DNA from 3 places in the Staphylococcus sp. GW821-FHT11H10 genome. Region 1 is predicted to be linked to each of the others. Evidence: predicted binding sites of a transcription regulator. Region 1 holds the regulator's gene; each other region holds the start of a gene.
The links. Region 1 encodes Rex, which represses fermentation and respiration genes when NADH is low (regulators of the CRP and FNR family bind a similar motif). Its sites were predicted from a motif close to TTGTGAAATATTTCACAA; they were not measured.

Region 1 (6,511 bases):
AATCCATTAGGATCATTTAGCAAACCAGTTTCAGGTTGAATATGAAATGTTTGACGAAATCTTGACGCTTTAACTTGTTGCTTGAGATTTTCTAAGTACTTTTTATCAACGTCTTCAATACGACGATAACGTTCTTCTCTTGACCATTCAGCCATATTATTCCTCCAAAATAATTTAAATCTAAATTTAATATAATTTTATCATTGATTATGGTATCGGTTCCATAGTTTTAAATATTTTTAAAAATTCTCTATTTCAACAGGAATGACAGTTTTAGATACTGCATTTTTAGAAAAAATTAATTCATTCAATTGGTTCATAGCATACGTGCCAGCTTTAAAATAATTGAATTTAACTGTCGTAATAGCGGGTGTAACAAGTTGTGTCATTGGGTCTCCCCCAAATCCAAAAATTTGATAATTTCCAGTAGCATTGTTTTGTTGAGAATAAAATTTATGAATTGCTAATGCAATAGGATCTGTTGCTCCAATTAACGCATCGATACCACTAGCATTTTTTAACTTCTCAGAAACATCATTTTTTGCCTCTTCATATTTAAAAGAAGTTAAATAAATTTCAGGATAAACATCGTATTTTTTTAAACCATCAATAATACCTTGTTTACGTTTGACGCCTACAGCAACGTCCTCCTCACTTACACCAAAGAATACAACGTTTTTATGCTTTTTACTCCCTATCTGTTCCCCTACTATAAAACCTGCTTGATAATCATCATGAATTATACTATGTAAATTGGGATAGGATTGTCCAACTAGAATTACCGGTACATTTAATTTTTCAATTACTTCCAAGTGTTCATCAGTCAAAGTAGTAGCCATTAATATGATGCCATCCACTTTACTTCTTGAAAATGTCTCCAAGGCCTCTATTTCAGCACGTATATCTAAACCAGTATAGTTAAGTAATAATTGATATTGATGTTGATGGCATACAGATACAATTCCTTTCACAGTTTCATCAACCGCATGTGAATTCATCCTTGGAATGATAGCACCAATTAGATTCGTATGCTTAGCTCTTAAACTTTGAGCAAACTGATTTGGCTGATAATCATGTTCTTCAATAATTCGACTTAATTTTTCTTTAGTTTGGGGGCTTACTGAGCCACCATTTAAAAAGCGGGAGACCGTGCTTTTAGATACTCCCGCTAAATTTGCGATATCTGATATATTTTTCATTAGATTAATCACCTAAATTAGTTTTCATTTAAGAATTATTTTATCACAGAAATAATCTCTCAAAGTAACTTTTTAATATGTATTAGACTAATAATATTATCAATATCTCTTATTTAATTTGTTTAGTTCTCCATAAAAATAGGCTTTCTCACCATGAACAAGTTGATCTAAACCTGCTTTATCTTCTTCTTCCGTAGTAGCGATAGGCATTATTTTCTGTAAAATTTTTCCTATAATCCATGTTAAAACAATGGTATAACACAATACCACGATAACAGCTAGTATTTGAATTAAGACAGAGTGTACATCTCCTGTATAAATTAAACCATTTGATACATCATTATTAACATGTTGTGATTGAAAAACACCGGTAAGAATAGCACCAACAATGCCTCCAGCGCCATGGATACCAAATGCATCAAGTGTATCGTTATATTTATACTTCACTTTGATTACATTAATAACAAGATAACAAACGATTCCACCTGCAAATGAAATAATAAAAGCACTGAAATAACTAACGTAGCCTGCTGCCGGTGTAATATCGACTAACCCTGCTAACACGCCTGATAACAACCCAAGTAAACTTAATTTCTTAGTAATACAGTACTCAACTACTAACCAGCTAAAAGCGCCACCACTTGCAGCAATAATCGTATTTACAAATCATGTTAATGCGACATCATTTAAAGTATAAGCACTACCTGTGTTAAAGCCATACCAACCTATCCATACTAAAATACCGCCAATTAAAGTGATTAAAAGATTATGTGGCTGTATTTTTTCAATTTTTTTACCATTACCTATCATGATAGCTAAAATAAGTCCTGAGAGTCCAGATGTGATATGTACAACTGTACCACCTGCATAATCAAGGGCACCAAGTTGTTGAATCCAACCTCCGCCCCACACCCAATGTGCAACTGGACTATATATTAAAATCACCCATAAAAAGATAAAGATAATAAATGGAAAGAATTTCATACGTTCAGCGATTGAACCTGAAAGTATTGAAACTGCAATTGTACAAAACATCATTTGGAATAGCATAAATAATGCAAATGGAATATGTGGACTTAATTGGTCATTAACTGCAAATCCGACATGTTGTAGTCCAATTAAATCGAAATTTCCTATCAAAGCATTTCCCGTTCCAAAACTTAATGAAAATCCTAATGCAACCCATGTGAAAGTCACGATAACCATTGCTGCCATACTTTGCATTACTGTATTCAAAACATTCTTTGATTGAACTAGACCACCGTAAAACAAGCTAAGACCTGGTGTCATAATCCATACAAGTAAAGTGCAAAGAAATAAAAAAATTGTGTCATCCATCTTCATAATTACCACTTCCTTTAAAAATATCATAATGATACTAAATTGAAATAGCAAAAATGCGTAAGATAAAATGACACAATATGTTACATAATATAACAAAGACATTTTGCATGCCTATTTTGTTTTAAGCTTTCTGAATTGTAATTGTCCATGAAGCATCGTCTAATTGTTCATAATTCGTAACTGGATAACCTTGCTCAGCTGCCCAATTAGGAATAGCTTCTGTTGCTTGTGTGCAATCAAAATCAATTTTAAGTTCATCACCATTATCTAGTGTTTGCATTTTCTTTTGCGCTTCTATCAATGGGAATGGACAAACCATACCTACAGTACCTAATTCATATAACATTGTATTACCTCCAAATTAATTAAGTTGTTTGTACTTGTTTTGTCGCTGTTGTTGCTTGAGACTTAGATGTTTGTTTTTCTAATTTTTTCATTGGTCTTATAAATATAAAGTAACTCATAAACCATACACCTAAAATCATAGAACCAAGTGCTATCCATCCTTTCCAAGACATGATAGCAGTTTCTACTAAACCATTTCCAATTGAACATCCTCCAGCTACTGAAGCACCAAATCCCATACAAATACCACCAATAGCACTATTGCGAATGGTCTTTTTATCAGGTAATCGCCATTTAAATTCACGTGATCCTTTAGCAGCAATATAAGAACCTAAGAATATACCTAAAATTAATAAAACTCCCCAATCAATTAGCTTAGTATCACCTGTTATTAAAAAAGTAATTAAATTTGCTGAAGGTGTGGTAATGCCTAAGCCATAATCTCTTCCAGTAGAAATACTCATTGGCCAAGCTATCAAAGCAATTAATCCTACTGCAATACCAGCTACAAATGGATGGTATCGTTTTTCAAATAAATAGTGTCTCAAGCCACTATATTTTTGTTTAAGCTTTGGAACTGCAAATTTGGGTTTTGGTTTACGTAATGTTTTAGTTACAAAAATGATAGTTATAATTGTTAATACTAACGTAAACACCCACATAGGAATACCGGTAGTCTGAGACATATTTGCATTAATGTTTGTAGGTTTATTAATCCATGACATTACTGGAAGTAATATACCAGTTTTAGTAATAGCAGCAGTTACAGCATATAGTACGAGCGCTACCCAACTGCCAATCAAACCTTCACCAGCTCGATACCATGTACCTGTAGCACATCCTCCTGCTAATACAATACCGATTCCAAATATAAAAGCACCAATAATTGTACCTATAATTGGAAATGTACTATCTGGGATAGATATAACATTTAATCCAGTTAAAATAAGTAGTCCAATACTTTGGACAGTAATAGCAACTAATAAGGCATAAAACATTTTATTATTTTTTTGAACGTACATATCTCTGAAGCCACCAGCTAAACAGAAGCGTGTACGTTGCATCACAAACCCTAATAATATACCTACTATAAGACCACTAATGATCATCCATATCACTATCAATTCATCCTTTCCCGATTGTTTTACTAAGGTGTTATAATCAATTGTACTAAATTTTGCAACATCTTAAAATTAAACGCTTTTGATTTTAATAATATGATGTTTTAAAAACTAAATGAAATTAATGAATGTTAAACGCAAATTAAAAACACCCCTCTTATAAAGAAGGATGCAAGAATATAAATATAAAAATTAATTAGAATAGTTTTTCATAAAGAATAGCAATGATTGCAATTCTATGCCCAAGTCAATATGATGCACTTGTACGGTATTAGGTACTTCTATTCTAGCTGGTGTGAAATTTAGTATACCCTGAATATCAGCTTCAACCAACTGATTTGCAACGCGTTGTGCTGCTTCCTCTGGTGTAGTTAATATTACAACATTGATATTTTGAGCATTGAGTACTTTCTTCAAATCGTTCATATGATGCACAGATACATCACCAATCTCTGTTCCGACAATCTGTTCATCTATATCAAAAGCCTCAGTTATTGTCATTTCATCATGAATTGAAAAGTTATATGTCAAAAGTGCTCGACCTAAATTACCAACACCTACTAAAGCTATGTGTATATTATCACTATCACTTAATGCTGTTTTAAAGAATTCTAATAGACTATCTATATTGTAACCGTAGCCTTTTTTGCCTAATTCTCCAAAATAAGAGAAATCTCTTCGGATGGTTGCTGATTCAATATTGAGTGCCTCACTAATAGCCTTAGAATTAACCCTATCAATGCCTTTTGACTTGAGTGTGTTAACGAATCTGTAATATAAAGGTAATCGCTTCAAAGTTGCCCGTGGAATTTTAGATTTATTATGAGCCATTTAAAATGCCCCCCTTTATGTTTGAATTTTATAATCTATGTATCCAAACTATTTTGAGTGCTATACGTTTTAAATTTAAAAATGTCGTTATGTCCTATTATGAATACTGGAATATTATACCCTAACATATTTTAAAAATAAATAACTTAGTTTCAAGAAACTAAGTAATACGGTAAAATATAGAGTAATATACAATCTAATTTCGAGTAATAAACTTATAAATAGAAAGGTGAAACCTGAATGATACTCTTGCAATTAAACGATATTTCGAAATCATTTGATGGCGAAGATATTTTCACGCGTGTGAATTTCGAAGTAAAAACAGGCGAACGAATTGGTGTCGTAGGCAGAAACGGTGCTGGTAAATCGACTTTAATGAAAATCATTGCCGGTGTTGAAGACTATGATAGCGGTCATATATCAAAAATCAAAAATTTACGTATGGGTTATTTAACACAGCAAATGACACTTAATTCATCCGCTTCAGTCTTCGAAGAAATGTCAAAACCGTTTGAACATTTAAAAAAAATGGAACTTCTAATTAGAGAAGAAACGAATTGGCTAGCTGATCATGCATCTAACTACTATTCCGAAGAATATCAACAACATATGGAACGCTATGAATCTTTAACTAATCAATTCGAACAACTTGATGGTTATCAGTATGAAAGTAAAATCAAAACTGTTCTACATGGTTTAAATTTCAATGAAGATGATTTCGATAAACCTATCAATGATTTCAGTGGTGGTCAAAAAACGCGATTATCCTTAGCCCAAATGCTATTGAATGAGCCAGATTTATTACTACTAGACGAACCTACAAACCATTTAGATTTAGAAACGACGAAGTGGTTAGAAGATTATTTAAAATATTTCAAAGGTGCCATTGTTATTATCAGTCACGATAGATATTTCCTAGATAAAATAGTCACTCAAATATATGATGTTGCACTTGGCGATGTTAAACGTTACGTCGGAAATTATGAACAATTTATTGAGCAACGTGATAAATATTACGAAAGCAGAATGCAAGAATATGAACGTCAGCAAGATGAAATTAAACGATTAGAAACATTTGTAGAGAAAAATATAACACGTGCTTCAACTAGTGGAATGGCAAAAAGTCGTCGAAAAACACTAGAAAAAATGGAACGTATTGACAAACCTATGTTGGACGCAAGAAGTGCTAACATTCAATTTGGCTTTAATCGTAATACAGGTAATGACGTTATGCATATACGTAATCTGAAAATTGGTTATGACTCGCCTATAACATCTCCTATTAATATTGAAGTAAGTAAGGGGGATCATATTGCCATTATTGGCCCAAATGGCGTAGGTAAAACTACTCTAATCAAGACCATCGCTCAACGTCAAAATCAATTAGAAGGTGAAATTACCTTTGGTGCAAATCTTCAAATTGGTTATTACGATCAAAAGCAAGCTGAATTTAAATCTAATAAAACAATTATCGACTATGTTTGGGATCAATATCCAACAATGAATGAAAAAGATATTCGCGCTATACTCGGACGTTTCTTATTCGTGCAAGATGATGTAAAGAAAGTAATCAATGATTTATCCGGTGGAGAAAAAGCTCGTTTGCAATTAGCGCTACTTATGCTTCAAAGAGATAATGTATTAATTCTTGATGAACCAACAAACCATCTT
Region 2 (6,511 bases), on a different contig from region 1:
ATGAAGCCTTGGAAGATGAGTTAACGAAACGTCAAATTTATTTAGGTAAAGGTGCTTTCTTTATAATGATGGGTATCATTCAAGCATTGATTGTAACGATTGGTGACTTGGTTATTTTGAAAGCGCAGGTTGAATCACCGACATTGTTTATCTTAGTCGCACTGTGTGGTGCTATTGTCTTTAATACGATTGTGTATACATGCGTGTCATTACTTGGAAACCCAGGTAAAGCTATTGCAATCATTTTACTAGTATTACAAATTGCTGGTGGTGGAGGAACATTCCCAGTTGTAACTGCACCTAAGTTCTTCCAAACGATTTCACCATATTTACCATTCACGTATGTGATAGATTCCTTACGTGAAACGGTAGGTGGCATTGTACCAGAAATTTTAATTACGAAAATGATTATCTTAATACTATTTGGACTAGGATTCTTTATTTTAGGCATCTTAGTCAAACCAGTCTTAGATCCAATTATGCGTAAAATTTCTAAACGCGTGGCTGAAAGTAAAGTAACTGAGTAGTTACGGAAACGATATTTGTACTATAAAAAGCATTCTAACCTTATAAATGGGCTAGAATGCTTTTTATGTGCTATATATTTATTGTTGCTATGTTTAATTTTTATCTTTAGAATCACTTGAATTACCAGAACTACTTGAACTTTGTGTTGAACTATTGTTAGTTGTCGTTTTATTCTGTGTGCTAGGTTGTGATGTTGATGGCTGTTGCGTAGAAGGTTGTTGTGTACTTGGTTGTTGTGTTGTTTGAGTTTCTTTAGTATTTTTTTCTGAAGTAGCACTTTCTGAACTCTTTTGTCTTGAACTGCTTTCTTTTGTTTTAGATTCTTGTGTTCGAGTTGTCGAGTTATTTTGTTGTGTAGAATAACTTTGTTGCGTGTTTACAGTGTTGTTTGACTTTGGTTCTGATTGTGCATTTTCTCCATTATTAGATGTAGTAGATTGCTCATCAGTTTGTTCTTCTTTCGTTTTATCTTTCTTCTCTTTTTTATCATGCTTCTCAGTTTTATGATCATCACTTGAATTTGATTGTTTAGTACCAGTTGCTGCAAAGAATATTGAAAAACCTAAAGCAACAACAAGTAATAAAATGACGATACCTGCCAATACTTTTTTCAAGGTGTATCCTCCGTCCTTAATTCATTTCTTTATCTTATTATAATAAAACTTCATAAAATAGATAGTATTTACACAATTTTATAATATTAAATTTTGTTTACTAAAATTTTTGATAAATAGGTCTTAAGTACAGTGAATGTTTGTATGTATTGTGCGATAATATAAATGAAGTGTAATTCTAATATAGAAAGAAGGACTAACATGAATAAAGTAGTTAAAACTATTGCCTCAACAACATTAGCATTTGGAACACTTTTAGGAGTGAGTAGCGCTGTATTACCAGTACAAGATACTGCTCATGCAGCAACGCAAACTAAAGGGTATTACTACTCTTATAATGGTTACGTTGATAAAGACGCTAAATTCTTAACAGACAAGAACTTTATTAACGCAATCAAACACGACAACATTAAATTTAATGGTATCAAACTTGCTAAAACAAATAGCACAACTGTAAAAGAAAAGTATAATCAGAAATTTACTGGCGTAACAAGCAATGGCAAAAAAGCGAATAAATTACAATTTATAGTTAAAGGCGATTTAACGTACAGTCAACTTAAAAAAGCTTATGGTAAAGATTTGAAAAAAGTAAAAGGCAACAATAATGTTAAAGGTAGCGGTATTTACGTTTATAAACCAAATAAAGATGGTTTAGCAACATCATTTGTTCTTAATAACAATAAAGTTGTAGAAGTAGATATTAGTTACGTAGGCTTTACAACAAGTAAATAATATTTAGAAGAGCGCATAAATGGGACTTCCTCATCTATGCGCTTTAATTTATCTCTAGTTAAAATAAAACTCATGTTTCAGTGATATGAGTCACTAATTACGCAACACACTTACTCTACATTACAAATAACCTCAAAATCGAGTTTCATCGTTTGTGAACCGTTCTCGTTACTAATTGTGATACAGCGATTTAGCGAGTCGATACGACGTATATACGCTGCAATTGATTGGATATAGCCATTTCTCCAATAACTAATCATTGCCAGTTGGTGCTGTGTGAATTTATATGTGAGCTGTCGATTGATATTTTCGAATTGATCATCTGACAATGAAGGCATGGCAATTTTATTCTGTTCCTCAATAAAATCATTCAATTGTTGATATTGTTCTGGCATTGTTGCAAAGGGAGCCCACTTCACCATGCCACGTCCTTGAGGAATGTTAGCGTCTAGATATTGTCTTGGTATTTTACGATAATCTGTTTCATATTTATACTCATCTGGCGCATTAGGATTTGGAATCATGTTAACCACCTCAAATTCATTATAGAACATATGTTCGCATTTTGGAAGTGGTTTTCTACAATATAAAGTAATTTTATATTTATTTTGGAAAAGTAAAAAAACTATATAAAAGAGCCATAAGTTTAACAAAGGGGAAGTAAACTTATGGCTATAGTTATTACATAATATAACTTTTTGTGAAGGAGTTAATGGGGATGTTACTCCTATATTTAGTATAACATAATTTATATAAAAAAATTATTTAACGATTTGTGAAATTTAATTTTGTGTAATTATAAACAACATTACATCAAATATTAAACACTTCTAATTAGTTAACCAAAATTGTATAACAATCAAGAATGGCGTATGATATGTTTAGTTATAAAGAAAGAAGGCTTCTAATTTGAGAAAAATTACAAAAACATTAGTCGCAACGACATTAGCACTAAGCACATTATTTGGTGTAGGTGTTACAAGTGCATTGACGGACACATCTATTGCACATGCTGAATCTAAAGCTACAACAAACACAACTCATTCTAAAGCGAATGCGACATCTGCATATTACAATTATAAAGGATATGCAGGTCAAGACGTATCTTTTGTATTAGATAAACATTTTAAAAATGCGGTAAAAGCTGAAAATGTTACATTCAATGGTATTAAATTGAAAGCAACAACATCATCTAAAAATGTGAAAAAATATGATCAATATTTTAGAAACGTTTCGAAAGATGGTAAAACAGCATCATTACTTGATTTAAACGTAACGGGTAAAATGACATTGGATCAATTAAATAAAACTTACGGTAAAGATTTACAAAAGGTAAATAACCAAAAGCATAATACAACAGGTATCTATTTCTACCAACCAAATTCAAAAGGAATGACGGTATGGTTTGATGTAGATAACGGTAAAGTTGATCGCGTGGTAATAGGTTATAGCACTGTAAAACAAGCTATGAAAGAATCAAAATAGCATAACTTGAAAGACACCTCAATAGTTGGATGATAAATCTTACTTTTGGGGCGTTTTTATGTAAATAATTAAATTTATAACAGATTTTATGAAATACCCCACACAAAGAAAGACAAAAAAATGATACGTTAAAAGTAAAACATAAATATAGCAGTAGGCTGTATAGGGATAGAGGGAGTTTATAATATGAAAAAGAATAAACGTCTAGATCTCATCGCAACGGTAGTTAAGAATAACCGATTTAACAAAAAGGAAGAGATTGCAGATTACATCGATACGCATTTCGGGGTGCGCTATAGCGTAACTACGATTTCAAGAGATTTGAAAGAATTAAAGATTTTTAAAGTTCCAGCTGTAAGTAATCAATCCTATTATAAGAAGTTAGATAATACGCAACAAATGGATGCTAAAACGAAACTGCTACATTATTATGACAGTGAAATTAAAAATATCATAATAAAAGATAGCTACATACTTATCAAAACATCTCCAGGATTTGCGCAATGCATTAATTATTTCATTGATCGAATGAATATTAATGAAATATTAGGGACAGTAGGTGGCAATGACACATTGATGGTACTAACTAATTCTGAAGAAATGGCTAAATATGTGCATTATAAATTATTTAATCATAAATATTCAAATTAATGTATAAAATATAATGTGGATTTACTTTTTTATATTATCTATAATAGAGTGTAACACACCTAAATTATAATGTTCATAACCTAAGTAGTTATATAATTGTAGATACAAATCACGGGTGTTTATAAATACAGAATAATGCATAAAAAACTTTTCTTAAAAATATTATCATACGAAAATAAATGGAATATACATAAAAAGCACCAAATGCCCAATGATTTTGTATATTCAATCACAAATATGCATTGAATAACCAGAAAGCATGAACTAGCACACGTTCATATTGTGAAAACAATCACATAAACTTTTTTGAAAGCGCTTTATACTCTAATTGTAGATAAATAAAGGAGGAAATGAATATGACACAAGGACCTATTCAAGTAAACAGTGAAATCGGTAGATTAAAAACAGTATTACTCAAACGACCTGGTAAAGAATTAGAAAATTTAGTACCAGATCACTTAAGTGGCTTGCTATTCGACGATATTCCTTATTTAAAAGTGGCGCAAGAAGAACACGACAAATTTGCACAAACACTTCGTGATGAAGGTGTGGAAGTTGTTTATTTAGAAAAACTAGCAGCTGAAGCAATTGCAGATAAAGATGTGCGAGAACAGTTCATTGACGACATTCTTGCAGAATCTCAAAAAACAGTATTAGGACATGAAGCTGAAATTAAAACGTTTTTTGCGAAGTTATCAGATCAAGAATTAATCGATAAAATTATGGCTGGTGTGAGAAAAGAAGAAATTGAACTAAAAACAACACATCTCGTTGAATACATGGATGATAGATATCCATTCTATTTAGACCCAATGCCTAACCTTTACTTTACACGTGATCCTCAAGCATCAGTAGGTAGAGGTATGACAATTAACAGAATGTATTGGAGAGCACGTCGCAGAGAATCACTATTTATGACATACATTTTAAAATATCATCCAAGATTTAAAGATGCAGATGTACCAGTATGGTTAGACCGAAACTCACCATTTAATATCGAAGGTGGAGATGAATTAATTCTATCTAAAGAAGCTTTAGCCATTGGTATATCTGAACGTACATCAGCACAAGCAATTGAACGCTTAGCACGTAATATATTTAAAGATGAATCTACGACATTCAAGAAAGTAATTGCGATTGAAATTCCAAATAGTCGTACGTTCATGCATTTAGATACAGTATTCACAATGATTGACTACGATAAATTCACAGTGCATTCAGCTATTTTCAAAGAAGAAAATAACATGAATTTATTTACGATTGAATACGATGAAGCAAAAGATGATATCAAAATTACACATTCTAATAAACTACGTGAAACGCTAGCAGACGTACTTGGCGTTGAAAAAATCGAGTTTATCCCAACTGGTAATGGTGACGTGATAGACGGCGCACGTGAACAATGGAATGACGGTTCAAATACGCTATGTATACGCCCAGGTGTGGTCGTTACTTATGACCGAAACTACGTATCAAACCAATTACTTCGTGATAAAGGCATTAAAGTGCTTGAAATTACTGGTAGTGAACTTGTTCGTGGACGTGGGGGCCCAAGATGTATGAGCCAACCATTATTTAGAGAAGATATTTAAAGTATTTCGAGCAAACGTAAGGACTTTTTTGAAAAATACATCGCAGGGAAAGTGATGTAGAAATATAACACAAGGAGAAGGGTTTGAAGCAGGGTTACCAGACAATTGAATAATGATGCTTCAAGCCCTTAATTTAAAAGTAATCCTCCTTAGAAGGGGAAATGAATTATGAATGAATCAGACACAAACAAACTTGGTAAAACGTCACTTATTGGCTTAGTCATTGGTTCTATGATTGGTGGCGGTGCGTTCAATATCATTTCTGATATGGGTGGTCAAGCCGGTGGTTTAGCAATTATGATTGGATGGATTATCACCGCAATCGGAATGATTTCACTCGCATTTGTCTTCCAAAATCTCACTAATGTAAGACCGGACTTAGAAGGTGGAATTTACAGTTATGCACAGGCTGGATTTGGCGACTTTATTGGTTTCTCAAGTGCTTGGGGCTACTGGTTTGCTGCGTTTCTAGGTAACGTAGCCTATGCAACATTATTGATGTCAGCAATAGGTAACTTCTTCCCAATCTTCAAAGGTGGTAATACGCTACCAAGTATTATCGTCGCTTCTTTCTTATTATGGGGTGTGCACTTCTTAATACTTAGAGGTGTTGAAACCGCAGCTTTTATCAATAGTATTGTAACTGTTGCAAAGTTAATTCCTATATTCTTAGTCATCATTTGTATGATTGTAGTATTTAATTTCGATACATTCAAAGCAGGGTTCTACGGAATGACAAGCGGTGGTACAGGTATATTTAGTTGGGGCGATACAATGTCTCAAGTTAAGAGTACAATGCTTGTAACCGTATGGGTATTCACTGGTATTGAAGGTGCAGTGGTATTCTCAGGTCGTGCTAAATCGAAAAAAGACGTAGGTACTGCTACAGTAATTGGACTTGTTTCAGTA
Region 3 (6,511 bases), on a different contig from region 1:
ACAGGACAAGAAATTTATAATGAGAATTTCTATGGAGGGATTTTCCGTGATTAATTTACAACAATTTCATTATTATCAAGAAAGTTTTGGTTATATAGCTCAGCAACTTAATTTCCCAGAGAAATTAACGTTTCATCCAAAAACATTTGAAGAAACGATTGAACCCTCTCATCCTGGTTATGATGATTTAGTAAAATACAGAGAGATTATGCATCAATTCACATTGTCAGAAATTAAAGCAATATATACAGATACCTTTGATTTTAATAAGAAATCACCGCTTTATATGACTTACAACAAATTTGATACTCAAAAAGAAAGAGGCCAAATGTTGGCTAAACTTAAAGTGTTATATGAAATGTTTGGGTTGAAAATGGTAGATAACGAGTTATCAGATTACCTACCATTGATGCTCCAATTCTTACACGTAGCATCATGGCAAAATGATCCACGAGCAGAAGGCAATATTGAACTAGTTATTATGATTATTGAAGACGGTACGTATGAAATGGCAAATCATTTAGCTCAAGATAACAATCCTTATGCTTATGTGATCCGTGCTTTAAGAAATACATTAAAAGCTTGTCTAGAAATTCCAAATGAGGTGACATCTCATGCTTAATCAATTTTTATGGATTATATTTCCATATTTATGTGTAGCCATTTTCATTGTTGGACACATCGCTCGTTATAAATACGATCAATTCTCATGGACTGCTAAATCGAGTGAATTTTTAGAGAAAAAACAATTAAAATGGGGTAGCTTATTATTCCATTTGGGCATCATACCGGTGTTTTTTGGTCACGTCGTAGGTCTCGCTATACCAGCTAAATGGATTGATGGATTAGGTGTAAGCGAGGAAATGTATCATTTTGGTGCTGTATACATCGGTAGTATCTTTGGTATAATGACGTTTATTGGTATGTTACTATTAACAGCACGACGAATTACTATTAAAAATGTTAGAAAGCTAAGTTCAGCTTCTGATATATTTGTAAATTTCTTATTAATATTAATTATTTTCATGGGATGTTATTCAACATTAGTTACGAATGCGATGGTAAGTGATTTTGATTATCGTCAAACGATATCTATATGGTTTAGACACTTATTTACATTTTCACCAGACGCGAGTCTGATGACGAGTGTACCTTTATCTTTTAAAATTCACATCTTACTTGGATTTACAATTTTAGCTTGTTGGCCATTCACTCGCTTAGTGCATGTTTGGAGTGTACCGCTTTCGTATACTAATCGTAGATATATTGTTTATCGTAAACATAAAACACGTTCATGAGTATGAGAGGAGATTCAAATGTGATTACGAATCCAGTATTTGAAAAACAGGATTTCCAACAACAATTGAATAATCTAAGGGTCAGTGAAGGCTATGATTTTGCAGGTGTTGCACTTTATGAGCATCATATGACTTCAGCACCGATTAAATGGCATTATGTCTCAGGTAACCTGAATGATCGCTATAAAATGATTATCTTGCGTAAAGGGCGAGGTCTAGCCGGTATGGTTATGAAGACTGGAAAACGCATGATCATTGCCGACGTAGTGGCAAGCTTATCACCAGAAGATAAGATTAAATATCCAATCTTAATTGCCGAAAATCTAACTGCAATGGTAGCTATCCCATTGTGTTACAATAATCAGGTGTATGGTGTATTACTCTTAGGTCAAAGAGATGGCAAGTCTCTTCCTGATTATGAAACTTTGGATATTAGTGGCAAGCTTTGGACATTTTCAGAAGAAATGTAGGTGTTTAAAATGTTGGATGTTGATAATCTTGATTTAGAGAACTTACTAAAAAAATATTACGAAAAGACGAATGAAAAAATCGTATTTGTAAATAAAGATGGTAAGGTTATCGCGATGAATGATGCTGCAGAAGAGATTATTTCAAAGGATAATAATTATAGTGCAATGACCAATGCGATATGTAATCGTTGTGAAGGTTACTCTAACGAATTTGCATTACAAAGTTGCATTAACTGTTATCTTGATACGACAAAGCCTAATGATATGAATTTCCAAGTATTCATGAAAACGGTAGATAATAAAATTCAACCATTTACTGCTTCGTATCAATGTATTGATGATGAGGCACAAATCTACGCTTTTACATTACAAGATATATCTCCACAAATAGAGCGACAAGAAAAGATGTATCAACGTCAGATGTTACGTAAAACGATTGCTGCACAAGAAAATGAAAGAAAACGTATATCTAGAGAATTACATGATAGTGTTGTTCAAGAGATGCTAAATGTAGATGTTGAATTGAGATTATTAAAATATCAACAAGATATGGCTCAACTCATTGAAAAATCCGAACATATTGAATTGCTAATGTCTAATTTAATTAATGATATTCGTGATTTATCAGTAGAATTGAGGCCTTCATCACTTGATGATTTAGGATTAGAAGCAGCTTTTAAATCTTATTTCAAACAATTAGAGTATAATTATGGATTAAATGTTGTTTATCAATCAAATATTCAAACAATACGTTTCGATAGTGAAATTGAAACCGTTGTTTATCGCGTTGTTCAAGAAGCGATATTTAATGCATTAAAATATGCAGGTGTTTATGAAGTGGAAGTAACGATTCAACAAACTGAAGAAGGTCTTATCGCTGAGATTATTGACAGGGGTAAAGGCTTTGATCCCAACTTAAAACCTCAGGGTACTGGATTAGGGCTATATGGAATGAATGAGAGAGCAGAACTTGTTAAAGGTACAGTGAATATAGAAACACATATTGGTAAAGGTACAATTATTACGTTAGAAGTACCAGTTTAAAATATGTTAGGGGAATATAAAGTGAAGATTGTTATTGCAGATGATCATGCAGTTGTTAGAACAGGATTTTCGATGATTTTAAACTTTCAAGAGGATATGGAAGTAGTTGCAACCGCTGCTGATGGGGGAGAAGCATATCAAAAGGTGATGGAGCATAAGCCAGATGTATTAATTATGGACTTAAGTATGCCACCTGGTGAATCAGGATTAATTGCAACAAGTAAAATATCAGAAAGTTTTCCTGAAACTAAAATATTAATATTAACAATGTATGATGATGAAGAATATTTGTTCCACGTTCTTCGTAATGGTGCTAAAGGCTATATATTAAAGAATGCACCTGATGAACAATTATTACTAGCCGTGCGAACAGTTTATAAGGGCGAAACATATGTAGATATGAAATTAACAACGTCATTAGTGAATGAATTTGTAAATCATAAACATTCAGATGATGTATCTACTAACGATCCATTTAAAATATTATCTAAGCGCGAACTAGAAATATTACCTTTAATTGCAAAAGGGTATGGTAATAAAGATATTGCTGAAAAATTATTCGTGTCGGTCAAAACGGTCGAAGCGCATAAAACACATATAATGACTAAACTCGATTTAAAATCTAAACCTGAGTTAGTAGAATATGCATTGAAAAAGAAATTATTAGATTTTTAAATGATGAAAATGAAACTGAGACAGATTAGTAATGTCTCAGTTTTTTGCGTACATATATAGAAAAAATATAGGGGGATTCCCAGTCAGTATAAGGGAATATCCTTATGTTCATTTTTTCACAATTCTACTAAAATTTAATTGTAATCAGTAATGTGATTGAATTATAAATTTTTGACCTCTTTTATATAACAATTACTGATAAAGAAAATTAAATGATGAAGGTGAAAAAATGTATAAGACAAAAGGTGGCTTTCAACTTACCTTACAAACGTTAAGTCTTGTAGTGGGTTTCATGGCATGGAGTATTATATCTCCGTTAATGCCATATATCTCTCAAGATGTTAAAGTTAATCCTGGACAGTTATCTATTATATTGGCAATTCCAGTAATATTAGGTTCAATTTTACGTGTGCCATTCGGTTATTTAACTAATATTATTGGTGCGAAATGGGTATTCTTTTGTAGTTTTGTTATATTATTATTTCCTATCTTCTTTTTAGGGCAAGCACAAACACCAGGAATGTTAATGTTATCTGGATTCTTTTTAGGTGTTGGAGGTGCGATATTCTCTGTAGGTGTGACATCTGTACCTAAATATTTTTCAAAAGATAAAGTAGGGCTTGCTAATGGAATTTATGGTATGGGTAACATCGGTACGGCAGTATCTTCATTTTTAGCACCACCTATTGCAGGTATTATAGGTTGGCAAACGACGGTAAGAAGTTATTTAATTATCATTGCTATTTTCGCAATTTTAATGTTCATTTTTGGTGATAAAAATGAACCAAAAGTGAAAGTACCTTTAGCATCTCAGTTTAAAAAATTATCATCAAATTATAAGTTATATTACTTAAGTCTTTGGTATTTTATTACGTTTGGTGCTTTTGTAGCATTTGGATTATTCTTACCTAACTACTTAGTAAATAACTTTGGCATTGATAAAGTTGATGCAGGTATTCGGTCAGGTGTATTCATTGCTTTAGCAACTTTCTTAAGACCAATTGGCGGTATACTTGGAGATAAATTTAATGCTGTGAAAGTACTAATGATCGATTTTATTATTATGATTGTAGGTGCTGTTATTTTAGGAATTTCAAGTCATATTGCTTTATTTACTATCGGTTGTTTAACTATCAGTATCTGTGCTGGTTTAGGTAATGGTTTAATATTTAAACTTGTACCTTCTTACTTCGCAAAAGAATCTGGTGCAGCTAATGGTATTGTTTCTATGATGGGTGGTTTAGGAGGATTCTTCCCACCTTTAGTTATTACTTATGTAACAGGTCTAACTGGTTCAAGTCATTTAGCATTTATTCTTTTAGCAATATTTGGTGTCTTAGCATTTATTACCATGGGACACTTATATAAAAAAGAATATGCAAAATAAATTTATACATTAAAAAGAGCAATACAAAGCTAAACATAGTTTTGTATTGCTCTTTAACATTTTATTCTGTATATCTATTTATTCTACTGTAATTGTTGTTGATTGATCTTGTGCACTAACTTCTTTAGGTAAAATAACAACTAAAATCCCGTCTTCGTAGCTTGCTTTAATTTGTGACTTATCAATATCATTAAATTCAAAATGTCTAACTAATTCACCACTTGCACGTTCACTTAATTGAACGCTACCTGTTTGTTCAGATACATGCTTTTGAACTTTAATTGTTAATGCCGCATGTTCAAATTTAAGTTCAATTTCAGACTTATTGACACCAGGTAGTTCAGCTTCTAATACGTATTGATTTGTTTGATTATAAATATTTGTCGGGAAACTTTTTGATGAAAATTGATTAAAAACTTGTTCACCTAAATCACGAAATACGTCTTTTGGATTATTCTTGAAAATGGATTGTTCAAAAAACTCTCTATTATTCATACTAATGTCTCTCCTTTATTTAAGCGTGCATACCATAGTTGTAAAATGATACTTTTCAAGTACATTATAGTAATAGAGAGGGTTAACGTAAAGCGAAAGGAATTATAAAAGAATAAGGCAAAGATTAAGTGCGGAATAGTAAATCCATGGCAAAAGTCTCAATATGTATAAAGCCTAGTAATTGTGAAATAAAGTGTTTCGCTTTTGCCAGGATTAAATATTAGTGAGTAGTATAATCGAAGTTATTTGAAATAACATGTTTTAAGCTATTAACAAGATTATCTTTTTCATCTTGTGAAATATCAAAGTCCTCAAAAACTTGGTCAGAGATAGCTTTCAACGTAGGTTTAATATTAATACCGCTTTCAGTCAGTGTAATTTGAAGATTTCTTTCATCTTCTTTTTCACGCATACGTTGTACGTAGCCTTTTTTCTCTAATTTCTTTAAGAGAGGTGTTAGTGTTCCAGAATCTAAAAATACGCGACGACCAAGTGATTTAATATTTATCTTTTCTTCATTTTCGATGGCCATGATGACCATAAAGTTTGTATATGTTAAATCATGCTTTTTTAAATAGTAAGTATATTTTTTTATAACTTCTTTAGAAGTAACATATAATAAAAAACATAATTGATTACTTAAATAACTATCTTTAATATACATACATTTCCCCCCTTAACTTATTTAAAGATATTATGAACTAAAAGTAATGTCAAGACTGTTGCCATAGTATTTCATGGACTTTTATAGCCTTTTGAACTATATTTGAAAGTACGTCTACACGTTTGCTGTAAGTGTCGATTTATTTTGAATTAGAGATAAATTGTTAGGACATTTTGTTACAGAAATACTGAAATACTTTAAAATTTTCTATCTATCATTCATAATAATTTAGATAGTAACTAGAGATGGTGAGACTAGGTTGTGTACAAAGGAGTTTCAAAATGAGTAAAAAACAAAAATGGATTAGAATTTGTATTATTTTGGCGATTTCATTAGTAGTGGCAATTGCTTTCTTTTTCGCAATGAAAACGTATCAAGGTCATAGAAATATTAAAATGGTAGATAGTTATATAGAGCAGAAACATTTAAGTGATGATATTAAATCTGAAAAAACACAATATAGTGCAAAAAAAGGGGT

Region 2: arcA (arginine deiminase) is a predicted target of Rex. The motif match lies at 4,291-4,308, and genes of this name have one in related genera.
Region 3: AC1RRU_RS02240 (nitrate/nitrite transporter) is a predicted target of Rex. The motif match lies at 3,592-3,609, and genes of this name have one in related genera.

The regions. Positions count from the first base shown of each region.
Region 1 is NZ_JBXARC010000014.1:34,663-41,173, forward strand. It holds gene AC1RRU_RS08610 (glycoside hydrolase family 32 protein) at 1-155, opposite strand, end outside; gene AC1RRU_RS08615 (LacI family DNA-binding transcriptional regulator) at 240-1,199, opposite strand; partial or broken gene AC1RRU_RS08620 (ammonium transporter) at 1,299-2,543, opposite strand; gene AC1RRU_RS08625 (sulfurtransferase TusA family protein) at 2,665-2,889, opposite strand; gene AC1RRU_RS08630 (YeeE/YedE family protein) at 2,909-4,006, opposite strand; gene AC1RRU_RS08635 (redox-sensing transcriptional repressor Rex) at 4,202-4,840, opposite strand; gene abc-f (ribosomal protection-like ABC-F family protein) at 5,081-6,511, shown strand, end outside.
Region 2 is NZ_JBXARC010000005.1:37,751-44,261, forward strand. It holds gene AC1RRU_RS04365 (YhgE/Pip domain-containing protein) at 1-527, shown strand, start outside; gene AC1RRU_RS04370 (hypothetical protein) at 621-1,142, opposite strand; gene isaB (immunodominant staphylococcal antigen IsaB family protein) at 1,344-1,874, shown strand; gene AC1RRU_RS04380 (YolD-like family protein) at 1,985-2,398, opposite strand; gene isaB (immunodominant staphylococcal antigen IsaB family protein) at 2,784-3,359, shown strand; gene AC1RRU_RS04390 (arginine repressor) at 3,546-4,010, shown strand; gene arcA (arginine deiminase) at 4,367-5,602, shown strand; gene arcD (arginine-ornithine antiporter) at 5,771-6,511, shown strand, end outside.
Region 3 is NZ_JBXARC010000002.1:145,715-152,225, forward strand. It holds gene narH (nitrate reductase subunit beta) at 1-54, shown strand, start outside; gene narJ (nitrate reductase molybdenum cofactor assembly chaperone) at 47-622, shown strand; gene narI (respiratory nitrate reductase subunit gamma) at 615-1,298, shown strand; gene nreA (nitrate respiration regulation accessory nitrate sensor NreA) at 1,319-1,768, shown strand; gene nreB (nitrate respiration regulation sensor histidine kinase NreB) at 1,778-2,812, shown strand; gene nreC (nitrate respiration regulation response regulator NreC) at 2,834-3,487, shown strand; gene AC1RRU_RS02240 (nitrate/nitrite transporter) at 3,717-4,874, shown strand; gene AC1RRU_RS02245 (Hsp20/alpha crystallin family protein) at 4,953-5,369, opposite strand; gene AC1RRU_RS02250 (MarR family winged helix-turn-helix transcriptional regulator) at 5,590-6,033, opposite strand; gene AC1RRU_RS02255 (DUF3139 domain-containing protein) at 6,315-6,511, shown strand, end outside.